DNA from 3 places in the Rothia sp. HMSC064D08 genome. Region 3 is predicted to be linked to each of the others. Evidence: riboswitches for the same ligand, from Rfam matches in the RefSeq annotation. Region 3 holds a riboswitch; each other region holds the start of a gene.
The links. A riboswitch is a leader RNA that binds a small molecule or an ion and turns the genes downstream of it on or off. The one in region 3 is predicted to bind S-adenosylmethionine.
Positions count from the first base shown of each region.

Region 1: it holds a riboswitch for S-adenosylmethionine, as region 3 does, so the genes downstream of both, HMPREF2625_RS05570 (nuclease PIN) here and HMPREF2625_RS06345 (bifunctional o-acetylhomoserine/o-acetylserine sulfhydrylase) in region 3, are expected to answer to the same signal.
Region 2: it holds a riboswitch for S-adenosylmethionine, as region 3 does, so the genes downstream of both, HMPREF2625_RS00840 (AMP-binding protein) here and HMPREF2625_RS06345 (bifunctional o-acetylhomoserine/o-acetylserine sulfhydrylase) in region 3, are expected to answer to the same signal.

Region 1 covers NZ_KV797899.1:29,881-33,154, forward strand. Annotated here, with positions in the region: gene HMPREF2625_RS05555 (hypothetical protein) at 1-304, opposite strand, end outside; gene HMPREF2625_RS05560 (hypothetical protein) at 327-656, opposite strand; gene HMPREF2625_RS05565 (hypothetical protein) at 679-1,005, opposite strand; SAM riboswitch class IV at 1,270-1,398, shown strand; gene HMPREF2625_RS05570 (nuclease PIN) at 1,377-1,655, shown strand; gene HMPREF2625_RS05575 (PIN domain-containing protein) at 1,660-2,094, shown strand; gene HMPREF2625_RS05580 (cell division protein PerM) at 2,345-3,274, shown strand, end outside.
Region 2 covers NZ_KV797887.1:167,685-170,958, reverse strand. Annotated here, with positions in the region: gene HMPREF2625_RS00845 (hypothetical protein) at 1-1,099, shown strand, start outside; SAM riboswitch class I at 1,392-1,508, shown strand; gene HMPREF2625_RS00840 (AMP-binding protein) at 1,514-3,274, shown strand, end outside.
Region 3 covers NZ_KV797899.1:216,845-220,118, reverse strand. Annotated here, with positions in the region: gene HMPREF2625_RS06350 (homoserine O-acetyltransferase MetX) at 1-653, opposite strand, end outside; gene HMPREF2625_RS06345 (bifunctional o-acetylhomoserine/o-acetylserine sulfhydrylase) at 749-2,095, opposite strand; SAM riboswitch class IV at 2,205-2,318, opposite strand; gene HMPREF2625_RS06340 (ArsR/SmtB family transcription factor) at 2,462-2,812, opposite strand; partial or broken gene HMPREF2625_RS11175 (MFS transporter) at 2,957-3,274, shown strand, end outside.

The sequences.
Region 1 (3,274 bases), 190 kb from region 3:
CTTCTGCCGAGGGTGTTTTATTCTGCTCAGCATGCTTATTTTGTGCCTTGCGTGTATTCCTGGTCGCCGTTGTGAAGAGCAGAATTAAGGTGATAATGCCGGTGAGGAAGCCGATACCTAAGAACCATAGGCTCAGATTATTAGTCGCCATGACGAGGGGACTTGCTCCTGCGGGATCGATGCCCCTCCACTCGAAGGCGTGGTATTCCACGAGTGAACCCCAGCCGGCTAGGATGAGCAATCCAAACCCGATAACCAGAAGTACTGCGGCTACTGCCCCAACGGTGTATATAGCTTTTTTCATGAGCACTCCTTAGATGCTGACTCTATGAATCAACCTGGTTATGGTCGCCTTCTACCAAGGGGTTTTTATTCTGCTCACTGTGCTTATTTTGTGCCTTGCGTGCCTTCTTGGTCGTCGTTGTAAAGAGCAGAATAAAGGTGATAATGCCGGTGAGGAAGCCGATACCTAAGAATCGGAAACTTATATTCAAAGTTGCACGTGTGAGCGGACTAGCTCCCTCGAATTGAATACCCCTCCATTCAGAGGCGTGATACTCCACGAGAGCGCCCCATTCTCCTAAAATAAACAGGACTATGCCACAAAAGAAGACCACTGCAGTTGTTGCTCCAACTATGTAGATAGCTTTTTTCATGAGCGCTCCTTAGATACTGACTCTATGAATCAATCTGGTTCTGACCATCTTTCAGGAGGTCTTGAGCCTGTTTAGGATACTTTTTGTGCGTCTTGCGGGAGTTCCTGATCGCCGTGGTGAAGAACGGAATCAAGGCGATAAAGCCAGTAAGAAAGCCGGTGCCTAAGAACCAGTAGCTGAGGTTGCCGGTTGCTCGCGTTAGGGGACTTGCTCCTTTATGCTGCACGCCCCTCCACTCGAGGGCATGATACTCCACGAGTGAGCCCCAGCCTGCCAGGATGAACAAGCCAAACCCAATGATCAGAAAAATTGCGGCCACTATCCCCATGATCTGTACAGTCTTTTTCACAGTTATCACTCTTTCTTTCCGGAAGCGTAAAGCAGACGTGACATGGTGATATATCAGAGGCAAGATAAATTTCTGTACATTACCCAGTGTGCCGTGATTCTTCTCGAATGTGTAGACCTGTCCTGAATGTCCAAAACTTCACACTACGCCGCCATGAGGCGGCTATATACAGATATGCATTCATAATCGCGTTATGTAAATCACAAGATTTTGACGGGTTCGCACGTTTACAGATTCCTGAAAGCTGTTGTAACCTGGATTCAGCTTCAAGAGTTTCGACTGATAAGCTCCGACTATGGTCGAACGCCAACCCCATGTTCACGGGTGGCTCGGATGACGAAGCGGTTTGTATTCGCCGCCTTAGGTGGCACTTGGTACAGGCAAGAGCAACGCGAAAGGAACGCGCATTCGGCGCATGGTTGTCAATGTACAACAGCTCTTCATCTCCAGCATCCCCCCTTACTCCTGCACGCTCTTATCAGGAAAATTTGCGTGCCGCATCTGTGCCCGCACGCGGCGGTTACCAGGCAGTAAGCATTCAGGATTACGCACGTATTTCTTCTAAGCGCGACGAATTCCTCAATTTTCTGCTTCTTCCCAACCCTGAGGGTATTCCCGCCGTCGAATATGCCGGTCTGCGCGTAGCATAGGGGTATGAGCGCCTCAGGACTGCTTCTCGACTCGGATGTTCTCGCCGAGATTCGCAAAGCCACACCAGATCCCAAAGTTGTTGCCTTTCTGCGCCGCCGCGCCTATAAACACCTCTACATTTCGGTGCTGAGCGTAGGCGAGCTCAAAGGACTCTACCCCTACCCAGAGACCGACCGCTGGATTGCCGAACTTCTCGACAGATTCGCCGACCACATCATTAACGTGGATGCGCGCGTAAGCCTCGAATGGGCGGGACGCAGCGCCCCGCGCGGCACCCACAGTCACGGACGTAAAGATGCCGAGCCCCTGCCCACCGCCGCCCTCGAAGGTCTGATGGCGGCGAGCGCCCAAGCTCACGACCTCGAAATTGTTTCTTCAAAAGCTGAGGTGTACCGGTCCTGGGGCGTACCCGCAGTGAATCCGTGGATCGAAGACTAATTGTCCGTCCCGTATTTCGCTGTAAGCGCCGGGGGAGTACCTGCGTGTTCGAGAAGACCGTGAGAAATGCTCGGCGCAGTTATCTGTACACGCCGCTGCAGCGGTGATAACGCATCGGTAACGTTCATGTAACCCCTATGTTCACGGTGAGCAGTTAACGAAGGTTAGCCGCCAATTAACCGGAACTATTTCCCCGAAAGCTCAGCAGGCTCACACGAGCTGGCGGGTTTCATGGCATGATGGAAGAACGATGAAAAGTAGCTCTTCTACATCCCGGTATTCTGCCCCTATGCCACTCTGGCTGCAGGGCATCGTTGAATTAGTTTTTACCGCCGCGCTTTCTTTCGGGCTTGTGCTCGTTCTGCTCATGGCGGTGTGGTTTACCAACGGTTTTAACCGCATGGATTTTCCCGCCCTCGCAACTCTTGCTTCCCACCTGTGGCTGCTCATGCACGGTGTGCCGCTGAATATTCCGAATGCTTTCGGCATTATTCTGCCGCACGGCATGCTCACACTGGTGCCCATGGGGTTGAGCATTATTCCTGTGCTCTTATGCTTTAGGTCTGGGCGGAAACTGGCGCGCGCATCCTATGAGGGGGAATTCTTCAAGCCCGTATTATTAGGGTGCGCTGCCTACGGTATTTTTGCCGCCGTCGCTTTTGCTTGGGCGAGCACCGAACGGCATCTGTTGGGTATTGTTGGTGCGGCGTTGATTCCGCAGATCGTGGTGCTGGTCGGGTTGATCTGGGGCGGCTACTATGAATCGCGTTCGCTCGCCCGTATGGTGGGCGTGAACACCGCTGAACAGATTTCGCAGATGAGCCAGTACTCGCGGTGGGCGAGTTCTTATGTGTGGTCGATTGTGCGTGCCTCCATGGTGGCGATTTTCTCGCTCATTATGGGTGGTGCTCTGGTGCTGGTGGTTGCCATGATGATGCGCTGGTCGCAGATCGCAACAATCTACCAGGAACTTCACGCCGGGCCGGTGGGGGCGCTCGCGGTGACCCTGCTGCAGCTGGGTTACCTCCCGAACTTGGTGATCTACGCGATGTCGTGGACTACCGGCGCCGGGTTTGCGTTCGGCGTGGATACGCATGTGGGCTGGTCGCAGACGACGATGGGCGATCTTCCGCTCTTTCCGGTGCTGGGTGCTATCCCTGAGAGCCTGGGCTGGATCGGG
Region 2 (3,274 bases), on a different contig from region 3:
CCACGCATCTACGCGGGGAGGTCTGACGCGCCGTCGTGTTCTGGCGGGCGCCGCTTGGACAACCCCAATTATTGTTTCTTCCGCTGTAGTTCCGGCTTATGCGGCTTCGTATGATGACACACGCCCTGACTACGGTATTTTTACCCAGGCGTTCGTCACCCACCAGGAACTAGACACTAACAGTTTCCTGGGGCTAGATTCATTTAGCGGCCCGGTTGAGAACGAGCACGCCAGCGTTCCGGCAGGTTCCAGTGGCCTCTACTCGGCTGGTGGCGGTAAGTTTACCCCCGGCGGCAGCATCGGCAAGGCAAAGTGGGGCGGTGCAGGTTTCTGGTTCTCAGCGCCCAAGGCAACCACTAAAGACGGTAAGCAGACATACTACTCGGGTACCACTACCCTACTCGCCGGTGCGCGCCTGCGCTTGGAGCACCGTTTCGTTTTCCCCGACTGGGCCGAGATCGACGGGGCAGAACCCCCGGGCTGGAATAAAAATACTGACGATTTTGCGGTTTCCCTCGTCGTCAATCCCACACCAGAAAACGGCGATAATCCCCAGCTCGTCGCCTTCAACGGTGGTGCTATGCACGGTTACTTCAGCGAGATGACCGCCAACGGCAATGAGCTGATAGGCTACGTCGATATTACGCTTGACCATGATGTTGTAGCTTCCAGTCATAACGGCGGCGGGACTCAGGTCTACAACCAGATCTTGGCCAGCCAGTTCGGTACACATTTTGAAGATTTCTATCTCGAACGCTACGGTGTGACCACCACCTTGACGATCCTCAACGGTACTCTGCGCTATGAGCCTGAGAACGGTGCCCCCAAGAGCGATATTGACCTGACCGGTCAGCAGGCTGTGGCATCCATCGATCATGTTGGCGAACCTGAGAATCCAGATCCGAGCACTCCCAGCACCCCCAGCGACAAGTCAAAGTCCAACTCGACGGGATCAACGGGTGACCAGAAAAACAAGGATCAAGAGAGCGACTTCACCGTCCGTAACGACATTCAGATCGATCCTAACGACTGGTTATCCGGGCAGAAAAACCCTAACGGAGCCTCGAAAGGCTCAACCAACGCACAAAAACAGAACTAATCGGTAATTTTGGGTGAGTAAACGGCACTCCCGCCGGGTAAATCCTCTTGACGAGGCGCATCCCGGTGGGAGTGTTTTTCTTGTGCTGTTCGCGAGCAGGTGGTTTTTGACCCGAGCAGGTAGGAAAATCCTACCTTGTCGACAAAATCCTACCTGCTCGCGGTATTGGGGTGTGGTGTGGATGCGTGGGCATGGGTGCAATGTTGCGGAATGTTACGAACGTGGCGCATACACGCGCAATATGACGGGGTGTCTTTGCACCTGCGCCAGCTACAGGGTTTACTAGATTGGTAATCCATCTAGAGCGACCGAGAGACCTGGCTCGACGACGTCGCAGCAACCTCGCCTGCGGTGGCGCATCATGCGCCTTCATAACGCCGAAGGTGCTAACGCCAGTAACCGATGGGAGATACTGTGGGACTTCCCTCCCCCTTTTCATTCACGAATCCTCTAGCACCCACCCCCAACCCCGCGCACGAATCTGACGAGGCGCGGGTAGCGTTCTGGGAAAAACAAGCCGAGCGCCTAACCTGGGGCAAGACTTGGGACAACGCGCATACCTTCCAGAAACCGCAGGTTATCGGAACCGATGCTGAGGGCATCGAAGAATACTCCGTACCCGAGATTAAGTGGTTCGAGGGCGGCAAACTCAACGTCGCCTACAACTGCGTGGACCGCCACGTGGAGGCGGGCCGCGGCGACAAAGTAGCCCTCTATTTCGAGGGTGAACCCGGTGACCGTGAAGCTATCACCTACGCCGAACTGCAGCGACGCATCGCCCGCGCCGCCAACGGCCTGCTCAAACTCGGCGTGCGTAAAGGCGACCGTGTAGTAATCTACCTGCCGGTTATTCCCGAAACCATTATTTTCACGCTTGCGTGCGCGCGGATCGGCGCAATTCACTCGCTCGTGTTCGGCGGGTTCTCGGCGGAGGCGCTGAAGTTCCGGGTGGAAGACACCGGCGCGAAGGTTCTGATCACCACCGACGGGCAGAACCGCCGAGGCAAGGTCGTGCCCGTTAAGGTGAATGCCGATGAAGCATGCTCAGGTGAGAACAATATCGAGCACGTGATCGTGGTGGACCGGACAAGCGCCGCAGACCCCGTGGCACACGCGCAGGTTCCTTGGACGACCGGGCGCGATATTTGGTACCACGACCTGGTGGACGATCAGCCCGATACCCATGAGTACGAGCTGCACGATGCCGAAGACCCGCTGTTTATCATCTATACCTCCGGCACCACGGGCAAACCCAAGGGCCTAGTGCACACGATGGCGGGGTATTTGGTGCAGACCGCATACACCCACGCGCTGCTGTACGATCTGCTGCCGGACTATGTGGATGACGATGGGGTGCTGCGCCCCGATGAACTGTCTGCCGTGAACGACCCGGCGAAGGTTGAATCGACTGTGCACTGGTGTACCGCCGATCTCGCGTGGGTGACCGCGCACACCTACGAAATCTATGGTCCGCTTGTGAACGGGGTGACCGAGGTTATTTTCGAGGGTACCCCCAATACTCCGCATTACGGTCGTCATTTCGAGGTTATCGAACGCTACGGCGTCACCAACTATTACACCGCTCCAACCCTGATTCGTTCCCTCATGGGGGCGTTTCCTGACGGCCCCGAACCCGGAAAATACGACTTCTCATCCGTGCGTCTGCTCGGGTCTGTGGGCGAGTCCATTAACCCTCAGGCGTGGAAGTGGCTGCGCAAGCACGTGGGTGGGGGTACCGCATCGTTTATCGATACATGGTGGCAGTCCGAGACCGGCTCGACCATCTGCTCCCCACGGCCACACGACCCCGCCTTCGCGCCCGAAGGGACCTTCCCCGAAGGTACCCCGCACTGCACTCCCCTTCCCGGATGCGCCACCCGCGAAGTCCCCGGAGTCTCGGTGCGCGTGGTGGACGAGCACGGTGACTTCGTTGAGCCCGGCAAACAGGGCTTCATTGTGGTCGATAAGATCGGCCCCTCCATGGCACGCACTGTCTGGGGCGACCCGCAACGCTACCTGAATTCCTATTGGAAGCACTACGGTACGCGCGGCTGGTTCCTCGCCGGTGACGGTGCGAAGGTCGATGATGAGGGCAACGTGTACATCCTGGGGCGCATCGACGATGTGATCAACATTTCTGGGCACCGCCTTTCGACCATCGAAATTGAGTCTGCG
Region 3 (3,274 bases):
TTCTGGGTGTGCGCCCAGGAAATCTGTTCGGCAGTGGCGGCGGGGCCGGCGGCGATGACCGCGCATCCACGTACCAGCTCGGGGAAGGTTGCCGCCCATTCGATAGCGCGTGCTCCGCCGAGCGATCCTCCGATGACGTGGTGAAAACTCTTAATCCCTAACCGGGTGATAAGTTCGGCTTCGGCTCGTACCGAGTCGCGAATAGTGACGTGAGGGAAGCGTGATCCCCAGGGTTTCCCGGCGCCCGGGTATCCCTCGGGTACGATGCTTGCCGGGCCGGTTGAGCCGTAGCATCCGCCCAAGATATTGGGGGCGATCACAAAATATTTGGTGGTATCGACCACCGCGCCCGGCCCCACAATACCTTCCCACCAACCATCACTTTCGACCGCACGGATACTGGGTGCAGGCATATCCGATGTGGGAATCCCACGCGAAACATGGGTGTCACCGGTGAGGGCGTGCAGAATAAGAATCGCGTTGTCCCCAGCTTTATTAAGAGTCCCCCACGTTTCGTACCCGATGTTTACCTGTGGAAGCACGGTACCGTTTTCGAGGGTGAAATCACCGATCGCCATCTGCCGCAGGTACCCCTGAGCGCTGGGATGCTGCAGCTGCGACAGATAGGTGGCGTGTACGGTATTTTCCGTCATGTTTTCTCCTGGGTAACCGGTAGTTGGTAATGGCAGGCGAGAAACCGATACCGCGACCGGGCACTTACTGTGCAGCCCGGTCGCGGCGGTGCAGGTTAGGCGTTCAGAGTTGCAAAACCCAATTCTAGGTCTGCGATAATGTCGTCAATATTTTCGATACCTACCGAGAGACGCACAAAGTTTTTGCTCACCCCAATTGCCTCTAGCTCTTCCTCGGAAAGCTGCGAGTGGGTGGTGGATGCAGGGTGAATAACAAGCGAGCGTACATCGCCGATATTCGCAACATTGGAGTGCAGCTGCAGAGCGTCCACAAAGGTGCGAGTCTGTTCCAGGTCTGCGTCTTTGAGGGTGAATCCCACAACGGCGCCCGGTCCCTTCGGCAGGTATTTTTGGGCTCGCTCGTACCAGGGCGATGAAGGCAGACCGGCCCAGATCACCTGATCGACCAGCGGATGCTCCTCCAACCAGTTTGCGACCTTGGTCGCGTTCTCGATATGGCGTTCGATGCGCAGGGAAAGAGTCTCCAGACCGATACCAATGTTGAAGGCGTTAGTTGGAGAGATCGCCGCCCCGGTGTCGCGCAGAAGCGAAACTCGCGCCTTGAGAATATAGGAAAGGTTCGCACCGAAGGCGGAGTCTTTGCCCAAGTCACGGGCATAAACTAAACCGTGGTAGCCAGGTGCTGGCTCGTTGAACTTGGGGAACTTTTCAGGGTCGGCACCATAGTCGAAATTCCCGGAGTCCACGATAACGCCGCCGATTGAGGTGCCGTGCCCACCCAGATATTTCGTGGCGGAATGGATTACCACATCTGCCCCAAATTCGATGGGGCGCACAAGGTATGGGGTGGGAACGGTGTTATCGACGATTAGGGGAACGCCATTGTCGTGGGCGATCTGGGCGATAGGCTCGATGTCGAGCACATCGTTCCGGGGGTTAGGTACGGTTTCTCCGTAGAAGAGTTTCGTGTTGGGGCGAACCGCATCGCGCCATTGCTGCAGGTCGTCCGGGTTTTCAACAAACGTAGTTTCAACGCCGAGGTCGGCAAGCGTGTATTTAAGTAGGTTGTAGGTTCCCCCATAAATTGATGGGGAAGCCACGATATGGTCGCCCGCGCCCGCAATATTAAGAATCGCATAGGTAATAGCCGCTTGGCCTGAGGCCAGCAAAAGCGCACCCACTCCCCCTTCAAGGGATGCGATGCGGTTTTCGATAACCTCTTGGGTGGGGTTGTTCAGACGGGTATAGATAGGCCCAAGCTCAGCTAGAGCGAAACGGTTAGCGGCCTGTTCTGCGTTCTCGAAAACGAACGAGGTGGTCTGGTAGATAGGTAACGCCCGAGCTCCCGTTGCGGCATCCGGTGCCTGCCCCGCGTGAATCTGGCGGGTCTCAAATTTCCAACCGGCGGGGTTGGCGGGAGTCGGGACTGTAGTGTTGCTCATGCGAAGCTCCTTGTGATAGTTCAGGGGGCCGCATGCCGATTTCGGTACAGAGTTCTTAGGCTTTCTTCTCTGCAAACGAAAAAACGATGTACCAGAATCGGGCACATCGGTCCCGCGCTTGCGTTGTACTTTGTGTTCAACGCCTGGTCCTCACCCAGGGCACCCCACCGCGGAGGAGGGTTGCCGGCCAGCTAGCTGGGGCTTATCACTGGCTCTCATGACCTGCATCTAGAGTTTCATAGGAAGCGCGCACGGTCAAGCGGGATACGTGTTTTCGGCGTATTGTTGCAAAGATGACGTTTTATGAATTGCCTTTGCTCTGACCTCATTTTAGGGATTCGTATACTCTCAACCCGATTAGCCGAGTCAGGCACCTGTAGTATCCGCAGCAGATTCATCCCATTGGCCTTGACCCGGTGGTAGTCCAACAGAGTCTAAAAGACCGGGGAAAAGATTCTCAATCACGCTGTCTCGGCGTGTAATTTTACGGTGCGTTCCCAGCACTTCGGTGTGCATGAGCCCTGATTCTCGGAGCACTTTGAAATGATAAGACATCGTAGATTTGGCGATTCCATAGTCAAAATCACCGCAGAACTGCGGTCCGTGGTCAGCAATGCGTGCGAGAACATCTCGTCGAATGGGATCTGACAATGCGCCAAGGACACGATCCAACGTCACATCATCAGGGGTGGGGTGATGCAGCCGTTCTTTACCCATAACCATGCCTTTCCAGGTTCTTCGCATAACGTATTGAGCCTGCAAGACTCTGTGACAGAATATTACCTCTTGGGCTTGCCCTTTAGCATAATATAGATTTATTCTAATTTCGACGAACATAGAAATAGCATCAAGGGGTACACCATGAATTCTCACAATACATCTCATCAGCTACCTCAAAATTCTGAGGCAACCATGCGGCTTGTCTCATTCAGCACTCTCTTTGTCATCGGCACAGATACTCTGCTCACTGCCCCTCTGCTTCCGCTGCTCAGCAAGGAGTTCAACACCAGCACAGAACAATCAGGGTGGTTCGTCTCTGCATACGCTTTAGGGTATGCAGTTTTCGCACTCATTGCAGGCCCGCTGTCAGACCGCATTGATCGCAGGCGCATTATTCTTACCGGGTCCATCGGCTTTACGCTTTTTACGGGCTTATGCGGTTTAGCATGGGGGTTTTGG